DNA from 3 places in the Pseudomonas sp. NPDC078700 genome. Region 1 is predicted to be linked to each of the others. Evidence: predicted binding sites of a transcription regulator. Region 1 holds the regulator's gene; each other region holds the start of a gene.

What was found. Region 1 encodes FliA, which starts transcription of late flagellar genes. Its sites were predicted from a motif close to CTAAAGTTTNNNNNNNNNNNGCCGNTAA; they were not measured.
Region 2: the regulator FliA is predicted to act here: its motif matches at 1,236-1,263, upstream of ACIGCM_RS09600 (methyl-accepting chemotaxis protein).
Region 3: the regulator FliA is predicted to act here: its motif matches at 1,958-1,985, upstream of motA (flagellar motor stator protein MotA).

What each region holds. Positions count from the first base shown of each region.
Region 1 is NZ_JBITUI010000001.1:499,913-503,192, forward strand. Features, by position in the region: gene ACIGCM_RS02370 (protein phosphatase CheZ) at 1-613, opposite strand, end outside; gene ACIGCM_RS02375 (chemotaxis response regulator CheY) at 633-1,007, opposite strand; gene fliA (RNA polymerase sigma factor FliA) at 1,148-1,894, opposite strand; gene fleN (flagellar synthesis regulator FleN) at 1,891-2,721, opposite strand; gene flhF (flagellar biosynthesis protein FlhF) at 2,835-3,280, opposite strand, start outside.
Region 2 is NZ_JBITUI010000002.1:821,865-825,144, forward strand. Features, by position in the region: gene ACIGCM_RS09595 (CatB-related O-acetyltransferase) at 147-833, opposite strand; gene ACIGCM_RS09600 (methyl-accepting chemotaxis protein) at 1,307-3,190, shown strand.
Region 3 is NZ_JBITUI010000002.1:495,832-499,111, reverse strand. Features, by position in the region: gene motB (flagellar motor protein MotB) at 5-1,042, opposite strand; gene motA (flagellar motor stator protein MotA) at 1,053-1,904, opposite strand; gene ACIGCM_RS08105 (HDOD domain-containing protein) at 2,019-3,280, shown strand, end outside.

The DNA.
Region 1 (3,280 bases):
TTGCCATAAGCATCAATTTGAGCAGATTGCTCTCAACTTCAGTCACCAGTTGAGTCACGCGCTTAATGACTTGACCGGTCAGGTCTTGATAGTCCTGAGCCAGTAAAATATCGTTTAAGTGACCGGACAACTTGCCACTGTCGCGCTCGCTATTAGCCAGAAACAACTCGACCCGCTTAGCCAGCTCGCGAAAATCCTCTGCGCCCATCTCACGGCGCATAAAGCGCCCCCAGTCGGCACTCAGACTTTGTGCGTCAGTGCGGATATCGTTAACCAACGGCGCACTTTGCTCAACCAGATCCATGGTTCGGTTGGCCGCATCTTCGGTCATCGTCACCACATAGTTGAGGCGTTCGGTTGCGTCAGTAATTTGCGAGGCTTCAGTCGCATATGGCAGGCGCGGGTCTAGCTGAAAGTTGACAATGGCGCTGTGCAACTCGCGGGTTAGTTTGCCAACTTCATGGTAAAGACCACGGTCACGCACTTTGTTAAGTTCATTGATGACCTGAACCGCATCACCAAAATTGCCGCGCTCTAGGCTTTCAAGCAATTGGTGGGCATTACTTTTCAGGGTCGACTCAAAGTCACCCATTTGGGAATCATCGTGTTCCATAACAACCTCAGCGCAGACGTCAGCCGTTTACACGCTCAAATATCTTCTCGATTTTTTCTTTGAGCACCTGAGCAGTGAATGGCTTCACCACGTAGCCATTCACACCGGCTTGAGCAGCCTCGATGATCTGGTCACGTTTAGCTTCAGCAGTCACCATCAGTACCGGCAGTTGTTTCAGACGCTCATCAGCACGCACTGCGCGCAACAGTTCAATACCGGTCATGCCAGGCATGTTCCAGTCAGTCACCAGAAAGTCGAAGCTGCCGCTTTGCAGCATCGGCAATGCAGTTGTGCCGTCATCGGCTTCAGCGGTGTTAGTAAACCCCAGGTCACGCAGGAGGTTTTTAATAATGCGGCGCATCGTTGAAAAGTCATCAACGATGAGGATTTTCATGTTCTTGTCCAAGTCGACCTCCGTACCTTCCCCAGTGCATTCAGCATTCTGAATGCACCCTCTAATCGTGAAACCGGCCTGGCCAGGCGCACACTAACTGCGCCTCGCTATACAAGGTTTTCAGAATCTGGCTACAAATGTTATTGGGCTCGCCATTCACCTAGACGCGCGCGCAAACGTGCGGCGCATTGGCTATGCAACTGACTAACCCGAGACTCACTCACCCCTAGCACTTCACCGATTTCCTTGAGGTTCAGCTCTTCGTCGTAATACAACGAAAGAACCAATTGTTCACGTTCTGGCAGGTTACCGATTGCATCAGCAAGGGCTGCCTGAAAGCGCTCTTCCTCAAACTCCCGTGAAGGCCCGGATTGACTGTTACTGGCATCTTCCTGCAAGCCGCCGTTTTCACCGTCCTCCAAGAGGTCGTCAAAACTGAATAAGCGGCTGCCCAAAGTGTCGCCAAGAATGCCGTAGTAATCTTCGAGACTCAATTGGAGTTCGGCAGCAACTTCGTGATCTTTAGCGTCACGACCTGTTTTTGCCTCAATTACTCGAATTGCATCACTGACCATGCGGCTATTGCGATGCACAGAACGCGGTGCCCAATCGCCCTTACGCACTTCATCAAGCATGGAACCCCGTATACGAATTCCGGCAAAAGTCTCGAAGCTCGCACCTTTACTGCCGTCGTACTTTTTTGAGGCTTCGAGCAGGCCAATCATTCCGGCTTGAATCAAATCATCAACTTGAACATTCGCTGGCAAGCGCGCCAAAAGGTGATAGGCAATTCGCTTAACCAGTGGCGCATAACGCTCGATCAGCTGATGTTGCAAGTCTTTACCCTGCGCTTTGCTATACATTCGAAGTCCAGACGCCGCTGTCATGCCGGCGTGTCAGTAGCAGGTTGATGCACCAGACGCTCGACAAAAAACTCCAGGTGCCCGCGTGGATTGGCGGGTAAAGGCCAAGTGCAGACTTTCTGGGCAATTGCGCGAAACGCCACGGAGCATTTTGAACGTGGAAATGCTTCAAATACTGCACGTTGCTTCTGTACCGCCTTACGCACCGACTCGTCATAAGGCACAGTACCAACGTATTGCAGGGCGACGTCCAGGAAACGATCAGTCACCTTGCTCAATTTAGCGAACAGGTTGCGCCCCTCTTGCGGGGTGTGCGCCATATTGGCCAACACGCGGAAGCGGTTCATCCCGTAATCACGGTTAAGCAACTTGATCAATGCATAGGCGTCAGTGATTGAGGTTGGCTCGTCACAAACTACGACCAAAACTTCCTGGGCGGCTCGCACGAAGCTGACCACCGAATCACCAATACCCGCTGCGGTATCAACAATCAGCACGTCGATGTTCTCGCTGATATCGCTAAACGCCTGGATCAATCCAGCGTGCTGCATCGGGGTTAACTGGACCATGCTTTGTGTGCCGGAAGCGGCAGGCACAATACGAATACCGCACGGTCCCTGGATCACCACGTCGCGCATATCACATTCGCCACTGATGACATCTGCCAGCGTACGCTTTGGTGTAAGTCCGAGCAGCACATCAATGTTGGCCAAACCTAAGTCGGCATCCATCAACATGACGCGCCGTCCCTCTTCAGCCAATGCCATGGCCAAATTGACTGACACGTTCGTTTTGCCAACCCCGCCTTTACCGCCGGTGACAGCAATAACTTGAACTGGGTGCACCGCCATTTAATTACGCTCCTTGCTCACGCAGGTCAGGAGCACATTGTCCTTTGTGCTCCGACTAAGATGAACACAACCCGCTTGCATCAAGGCTGTGCTAAAAATCATGTGGTAATGCATCAGCTCGCCCGTTTTGCCGGTTGCTGGTAAAGGCCCGCAAAGACTTCAGCCATGGTGTCTTCGCTCGGCTCTTCCTGAGCTTGGAGGCCGACTGCGCGACTGACCAACTGGTGACTGCGCGGCAGTTGCAAATCATCTGGAATTCGAGGGCCATCAGTTACATAAGCCACCGGCAAACGCTGACTAATGGCCAACCCTAAAACCTCACCCATACTTGCTGCTTCGTCCAGTTTAGTCAGAATACAGCCCATAAGCCCACAACGCTTATAACTATGATAAGCCGATTTGAGCACCTGATTTTGACTGGTTGCGGCCATAACCAGATAATTTTTCGCATTAATTGAACGACTTGCCAAGGCCTCCAACTGCATACGCAGCGCCGGATCATTGGCTGGCAGGCCTGCAGTATCAATTAAAACCACACGTTTGCGCATCAACGGCGTGA
Region 2 (3,280 bases), on a different contig from region 1:
TAGCTGCGTTATGAGTACTAATCTTCGAGCTGGTCTTCGATCAGGCCGCGAAAGACAACATTTCACTGAAGTGGATTTACGCAAGGCAACTGTTATGTGTGGAACTACAGGTGTAAGGGCTAGCACTCACTGCACCCTTATTTTCTCTACGTCTTTTGCTGACGATTTTGAGCGTATTCAAGGAAAGCCGCGATATCTTCGGAGCACAGGCGCTCGACCGCGCTGGCTATTTCTTCATGGGACCAGGTCCACCATTGGGTCGCCAGCAGGGCCTCGCGGGTTGGCTCATCAAAACGCCAGCTTATGACTCGGGCCGGGTTTCCCGCGACAACCGAGTACGGCGCCACATCCCGGTTAACCATTGACCCGGCAGCCACCACAGCGCCATGGCCAATGGTAACGCCTGATAAAATTACGCTGTTGGTACAAAGCCAAACATCGCTGCCAATAATCACATCACCCCGCGATCCGCCATAGCCTTTGATGTGACTCGCTTGCTCAAACTTTGCTGGGAAGGGGTAAGTGGTGACCCAGTCAGTACGGTGCAGCCCACCAAGAATGATCCGAACCCCATTAGCGATAGAGCAGTAGGCGCCGATTTTAAGGGTCGTGCCTTCGTGGAAATCCTTAACATCAGGCATACCATAACTGCCAGTGCCGTATTCATAGCGCGGATAACGACGCTTGAAATGCGCTTTACCCCGCTCATGTTCGGGCAGACGTTCGAGAAGCCGTTTAACCCGCTTCTTCTTTGCAGCAGGGCTTGCAACACCGATATACAGCAGCACGACTATCAGCGCACTTAACGACAATACCAACGACAACCACTCCATTTGCACGCTCCTTTCGCTCCATATCGGCGGATATAACCGCCAACTATACTTTAGTGGTGCGAATTGCCTAAACGTTCCTGGAGGGGTAGCGACGGTAAGTAATATCAAATCTGATCGAGCATCACCGTTGCTTTGGTAAAACTTTCAATATTGTCGATCAGCAAGTTCGATGCAGTGGCTGGATTCCCGGCCATGGGGCTTGTAGGAGACCGCGAACGTTTAAGTTATTCGTGTTTTTTATCGAGATCGCGGATAACCGAAGTTTTCCTCCATCTGCACGCTCCAATCACCCTGCGCGGACGACCTTAAGGCGCAAACGGCTGACAATTCCGGATTCTGACCGAGTTGCAGTCGCAGCTGGCCTGGTAAGTCGCTGTCGAGAATTTATTGTTATTTGGGGCGCTTAAGAATGACGTCGCACGGCCGATGTAGTTGTACGTTGTCATACTAATTACAATAAAGCGGAGACTTTTATGCCCCTTCAACTTTCATGGAGGCAGAAATTTCGTTGCCTGATCGCCATCTGTTTGTTCGGCCTGGCCGTGATGGCGGCTTCTGCGCTGTGGGTCAACGAGCGCCTTTCTGGGGCATTCCATGCTCAGCAAATGGCTACTGATTTTCAGGCAAAATCGACGCAGCTGCTCAATGACTGGCTGCGCATGCGCAACTTACGTAGTCAGCTTGCCCCGGATTCCGTCGAGCGCTTTGGAGAGCAGCTGAACGGTCTGGAGGTCAGTGCTGAGGCGTTTGTTACAGCCTCTCACCAGTTAGATGACGAAGCCACCGTCAAGCAAGCGGAACAGATAGCTGCACTGCTCGACAGTGACTTGGCTATGCAGCGCCAGTGGCTGCAACTCAATCAAAGTCTTGGTCTGCGCGCCACGGAAAATGTGCGTCAAGTACTGGCCAGCGCTGCTGCCGAATTGGAGCAAATTAACATCGGCCTGATCAAAACATTCATAGCGACTGCTCTTGCTCAGCAGCGCGATTACTTATCGTCATTTGATCCCGCCTACGCCATAAAGGCGCGTGAAGCAATTGCCGCCATGCAAAAACAAATCACAGAACTCGACTGGCAAGACAGCAAGATTGGCCAGAGCGCGGGTGAATATGAGCAAGCCTTTGGCCAGGCGGATGCCTTGATCGGTCAGATCCGTGAAGTGCAGGAGCAGATGAAGGCCCAGGCCCTGAGCATTGAAACGACTGTGGATGAGCTCGATTCTGCGCTCACTGATGGCATTGTCGCGAGCACTGGCCGGGAGGTGGAACAGGCTCGCCAATCAGCGGTGGTCATCTTGGGGTTGACGTTCGTTGGTGGTTCGATCTTTCTGTTAATTAGTCTTGGACGTGCTTCTCGCGCTTTGTTCGGCCAATTGAACCGCGTCACCGAGTTGCTCGCTCGTGTGGCTGCTGGCGACTTGACTGGCCAACTGGTTATTGGTGATAACCGCAAAGATGAGTTCAACCAGCTGGGTATTGCGACTAACCACATGATCCAGCGTGTCGGAGGTCTGATTCGACAGGTGGCCGATGGCAACCGTGAGCTGGAGCGTTTATACGCCTACCTCAAGGACTCCATGAACCGTCTAGAGGTTAACAGTGAGCAGGTTGAGCAGCAGACTGAGCAAGCCGCCTCGGCTTCACAGCAAATTTCCGCCACAGTCAACGAGATCGCACGGCGAACCAATGATGTCGGCAGTGCATCACAGGCGGCCTGTAACTCCGCCCAAGTCGGTAGCCAGATCATAAGCAATAGCGTCGACAACATACGCTGCTTATCGGGCCTGATCCGATCCACCCATGAGCAGGTTGCCTCCCTGACCCATAGCGGCCAGCAGGTCAATAGCATCATCGGTGTGATCAACGGTCTGGCGGATCAAACCAATCTGCTTGCCCTAAACGCTGCGATTGAAGCCGCCCGGGCAGGCGAGGCGGGGCGAGGCTTCTCAGTGGTTGCCGATGAGGTACGCTCACTTGCGCAGCGCACGGTCGCCGCCACAACTGACATCGGCGCGATCGTCGGCGAGCTACAACGGCAGACGCAAAAAATGGACGAGCTGATCGGCAGTGGTTTGTCACTTGCCAAGCAGAGCGAAAACGATGCAGGCGAAGTCGCTACTGCGATTAACCAGATTACCCATTCGGTTGAAACCCTGACCGCAGAGATGAGCCAAGTTGTGGTGGCTGTGGAACAGATTTCAGCTACCACCGGCGACATCGCTTTGAAGATGGAAGACATCAATACACATACCGGCGAGACCCGGACCTTGCGCCAAACATTGGATACCCATACTCAAGGGCTTCAAGCCCAAGTTGAAGCGCTCAGCGAACGTACCGGGAAATTCCGCATCGCCTGACGGAGCACTTTTTGCCCTTACACATGACCGACGTCTATTCGGCGTCGGTTGTTGGCACGGCCAACGAGCAGTCCCTTCGGGGAGAATCTG
Region 3 (3,280 bases), on a different contig from region 1:
GGCCTCAAGGCTCCGGATTATCGAGCTTAAGCGCGCCGTCTTCAAAGATGTTCAAGCGCTGCTTGATCTCGTCCGAGGGCAAAATATCCTGCGGCGCAACGCCTACGGCCCCAGCGTCAGGTTTACCTGAAGCATCATCAGTGGCCGGCGCATCTCCCGCGCCTTGAGCACCATCAATAGCGCGCTGGGCTTTTTTCGTCAGCACCACGATATCGATACGCCGGTTAACCGGATTCAACGGATCCTCGCGGTCAAACAACGCGGAGGATGCGTAACCTACAACCCGCGCCACTTTGTCCGAGTCATAACCGCCCTCTACCAGAACCCGGCGCGCAGCGTTGGCACGGTTGGCTGATAACTCCCAGTTACCGAAACCACCACTGCCGGCAAAGGGTTTGGCATCAGTATGGCCGCTGACACTGATTTTGTTCGGCACCGCGTTGATGGTGTCAGTAAGCGCCAGCAGGATATCTTCAAAGTACGGCTGTAAGCGTGCGCTGCCGATGGCGAACATGGGCCTATTTTCAGCATCCATGATTTGGATACGTAAACCATCCTGGGTAATTTCGAAGAGAATCTGATCCTTGAAGTTACGCAACTGAGGGTCTTCGTTGACCTTGTTCTGCAATTCCTGGAGCAGCAACTCCAAGCGTTCGCGCTCCATTTGCTCAGCAATGCTTTCAGCTTTTTGCGGGTCAATCGGCCCGGCATCGGAAGACGTATCAGGCTGTACATCCGTGGCGCTCTGCGGCGCATCGGGCTGTGCTTCCGGGTTCAAGGTGCGATCAGGTGAGGGCGTCGGCGAGCCGCCTAAATCAATCACATAGGGGCTGGCACTTTCGGTAAAACCAATAGGGTCCTGAAAATATCCGGAAATCAGTTTCTTCTGCTCGGGCGTGGCCGATGACATCAGCCACATCACCATGAAGAACGCCATCATCGCGATCGCGAAGTCGGCAAAGGCAATTTTCCACGCGCCGCCATGGCCGCCACCCGCGACTTTCTTGACGCGCTTTACGATAATGGGCTGATTGTTCTCCATGATTCAGCCTTTAGTTCCCACGCATAGCCTGTTCAAGCTCGCTAAAGCTTGGACGGTGCGCCGGGTACAACACTTTACGCGCGAACTCAACGGCCAGAGAAGGCGGCATGCCGGACGCTGATGCGACCAAACCGGCCTTGATCGCCTCATAGACATTGACCTCTTCTTTAGCGTCATGCTCCAAGGAGCTGGCCAGTGGACCAAAGAAACCATAGGAAGCCAGGATACCCATAAAGGTACCGGCCAGTGCAGTACCGACCTTCTCACCAATCTCAGCGTTGTCCGCCTCGGCCAATACCGACATGGTAATCACGATACCCAGCACCGCAGCGACAATACCCATGGCAGGCAGACCATCGGCGATTTTGGCAACAGCGTGGCTCGGGTGCTCAAGCTCTTCCTTGAGGCTGGCGATTTCCATATCGAACAAGCCTTCAAGCTCATGGGGTGCCATATTGCCGGAGGACATGATGCGCAGGTAATCGCAGATAAAAGAGGTCATCCGCTCATCTTTGAGGATCGCGGGGTATTTACTGAAAATAGGGCTCGCCGCCGGGTCTTCGACATCGGCTTCAATGGCCATCATGCCTTCACGTCGGCTTTTGTTAAGAATTTCGTAGATCAGTTGCAGCACATCCAGATAGTAGGAGTGTTTAAAACGCGAACTGAACATCTTCAGCGACTTCTTAAACACATGCATGAAGGTGCTACCCGGGTTTGCCTGAAGGAATGCCCCCAATGCCGCCCCCCCGATGATCAGCACCTCAAATGGGTGGACCAATGCCATTACGTGGCCGCCAGACAGAATGAATCCACCCAAAACACTGGCGAACACCACTATGATGCCGATGATTTTTGCCATAATTTAAGAACTTACACGCCTGAAATAATGAATAATTGAATCAATCCTTCTCTATATCGGAAGGTTTGGGCGAGACTATAGTCAGTTAATAATAAAAGCCAGTTTGCAAACCCAATGTCTAATCAAATCGCTAGACCTCGCACTGTTAAAGCATGGCTGGAGCTATTAGATAAGCAGCTGATGCCAGTGCAGATTGAAAGCCGACAGAAAGTACTGGCCGCACTGACGGACAGCCGTCGCTCTTTAGGCGAAATTGCTGACTTAATTCAAACTAGCCCAGCATTGGCGATCAGTGTTCTACGCGAAGCCAATGCGTCACAAAGCACCCTAGGCGAGCCAGCTGAAAGCCTCGAAAACGCCCTCAACAGGCTCGGCTTGCAACGTACACAAACCTTGCTTGAGCGATTACCCGCACTGAAGCGCGAGGAAATCCCCCTGGCATTGCGCCAAATCCAGCTGATCAGCCAGCACGCATCACAACAAGCGAGCGGTTTGTTCTCCAGCCGCCTGGCCCGACTCTGGCAAGAAATACACTGGGGCAGCATGTTATTTCTTGCCCCTGTCTGGGCATTGATTGCGGCCTACCCCGACCTACTAAGTACGTGGGAACAACGTGTCCTGGTTAAAGCTGAGCCTGCGCAAAAAGTGGAAGTCGACATGCTTGGCGTCCCTTTACTCCAACTCTGCCTCGCCATTGCCGAGCGCTGGAAATTGCCTGAATGGATTTGCCACAATTACCGCCTGCTTCTCAATGACCGCCGCTTTCTTGCCAAGGCGTTATTGATTGCGCGCGACAACGAGCACCCATTGCATCAACAACAGTGCCTGGACGCCGAGCCTGATCTGCAGCGCTGGCTCAGCCAACCGGCCAATTGCATACTTCTGGCAAACGGCTTGGCGCTTTCCGCCCACCACGCGTGGGACGGCCCACATAGCCTGCGCTGGCAACAACTCACCGGGCTTTACCTGCAATTACCGGTTGCGGATTTACAGCAATCGATCCATCAGCAAGCCGCGATCAGCGCCCGCAAGCTGGTCACAACAGACCTTTGGCACCCTGCGCAAGCATTGCTTTGGCCCTGGCATACCAGTCACTTAGTCACCGCTGAACCACCCAAACCGGTGAGCAATACGGGCGCGCAAGACTGGCGCCAGTTATGTCAGCAACTACTGAGCGAGCCCAGCGCGTTCAACAATGTGCTGCAAATAACCGCCTGCGCCAGCCGCGCCTTGCAAGCAGGCGGTATGCAACGCGTACTCTTGCTGCTGGCGGATCGAACGCAAAGCAAACTGTTCTCGCAGCAAGCTATTGGACTCGATCCGTTAGCCAACGGACTGAGCATTGATCCTCAGCAGAGCCAGGTGATTCGCACGCT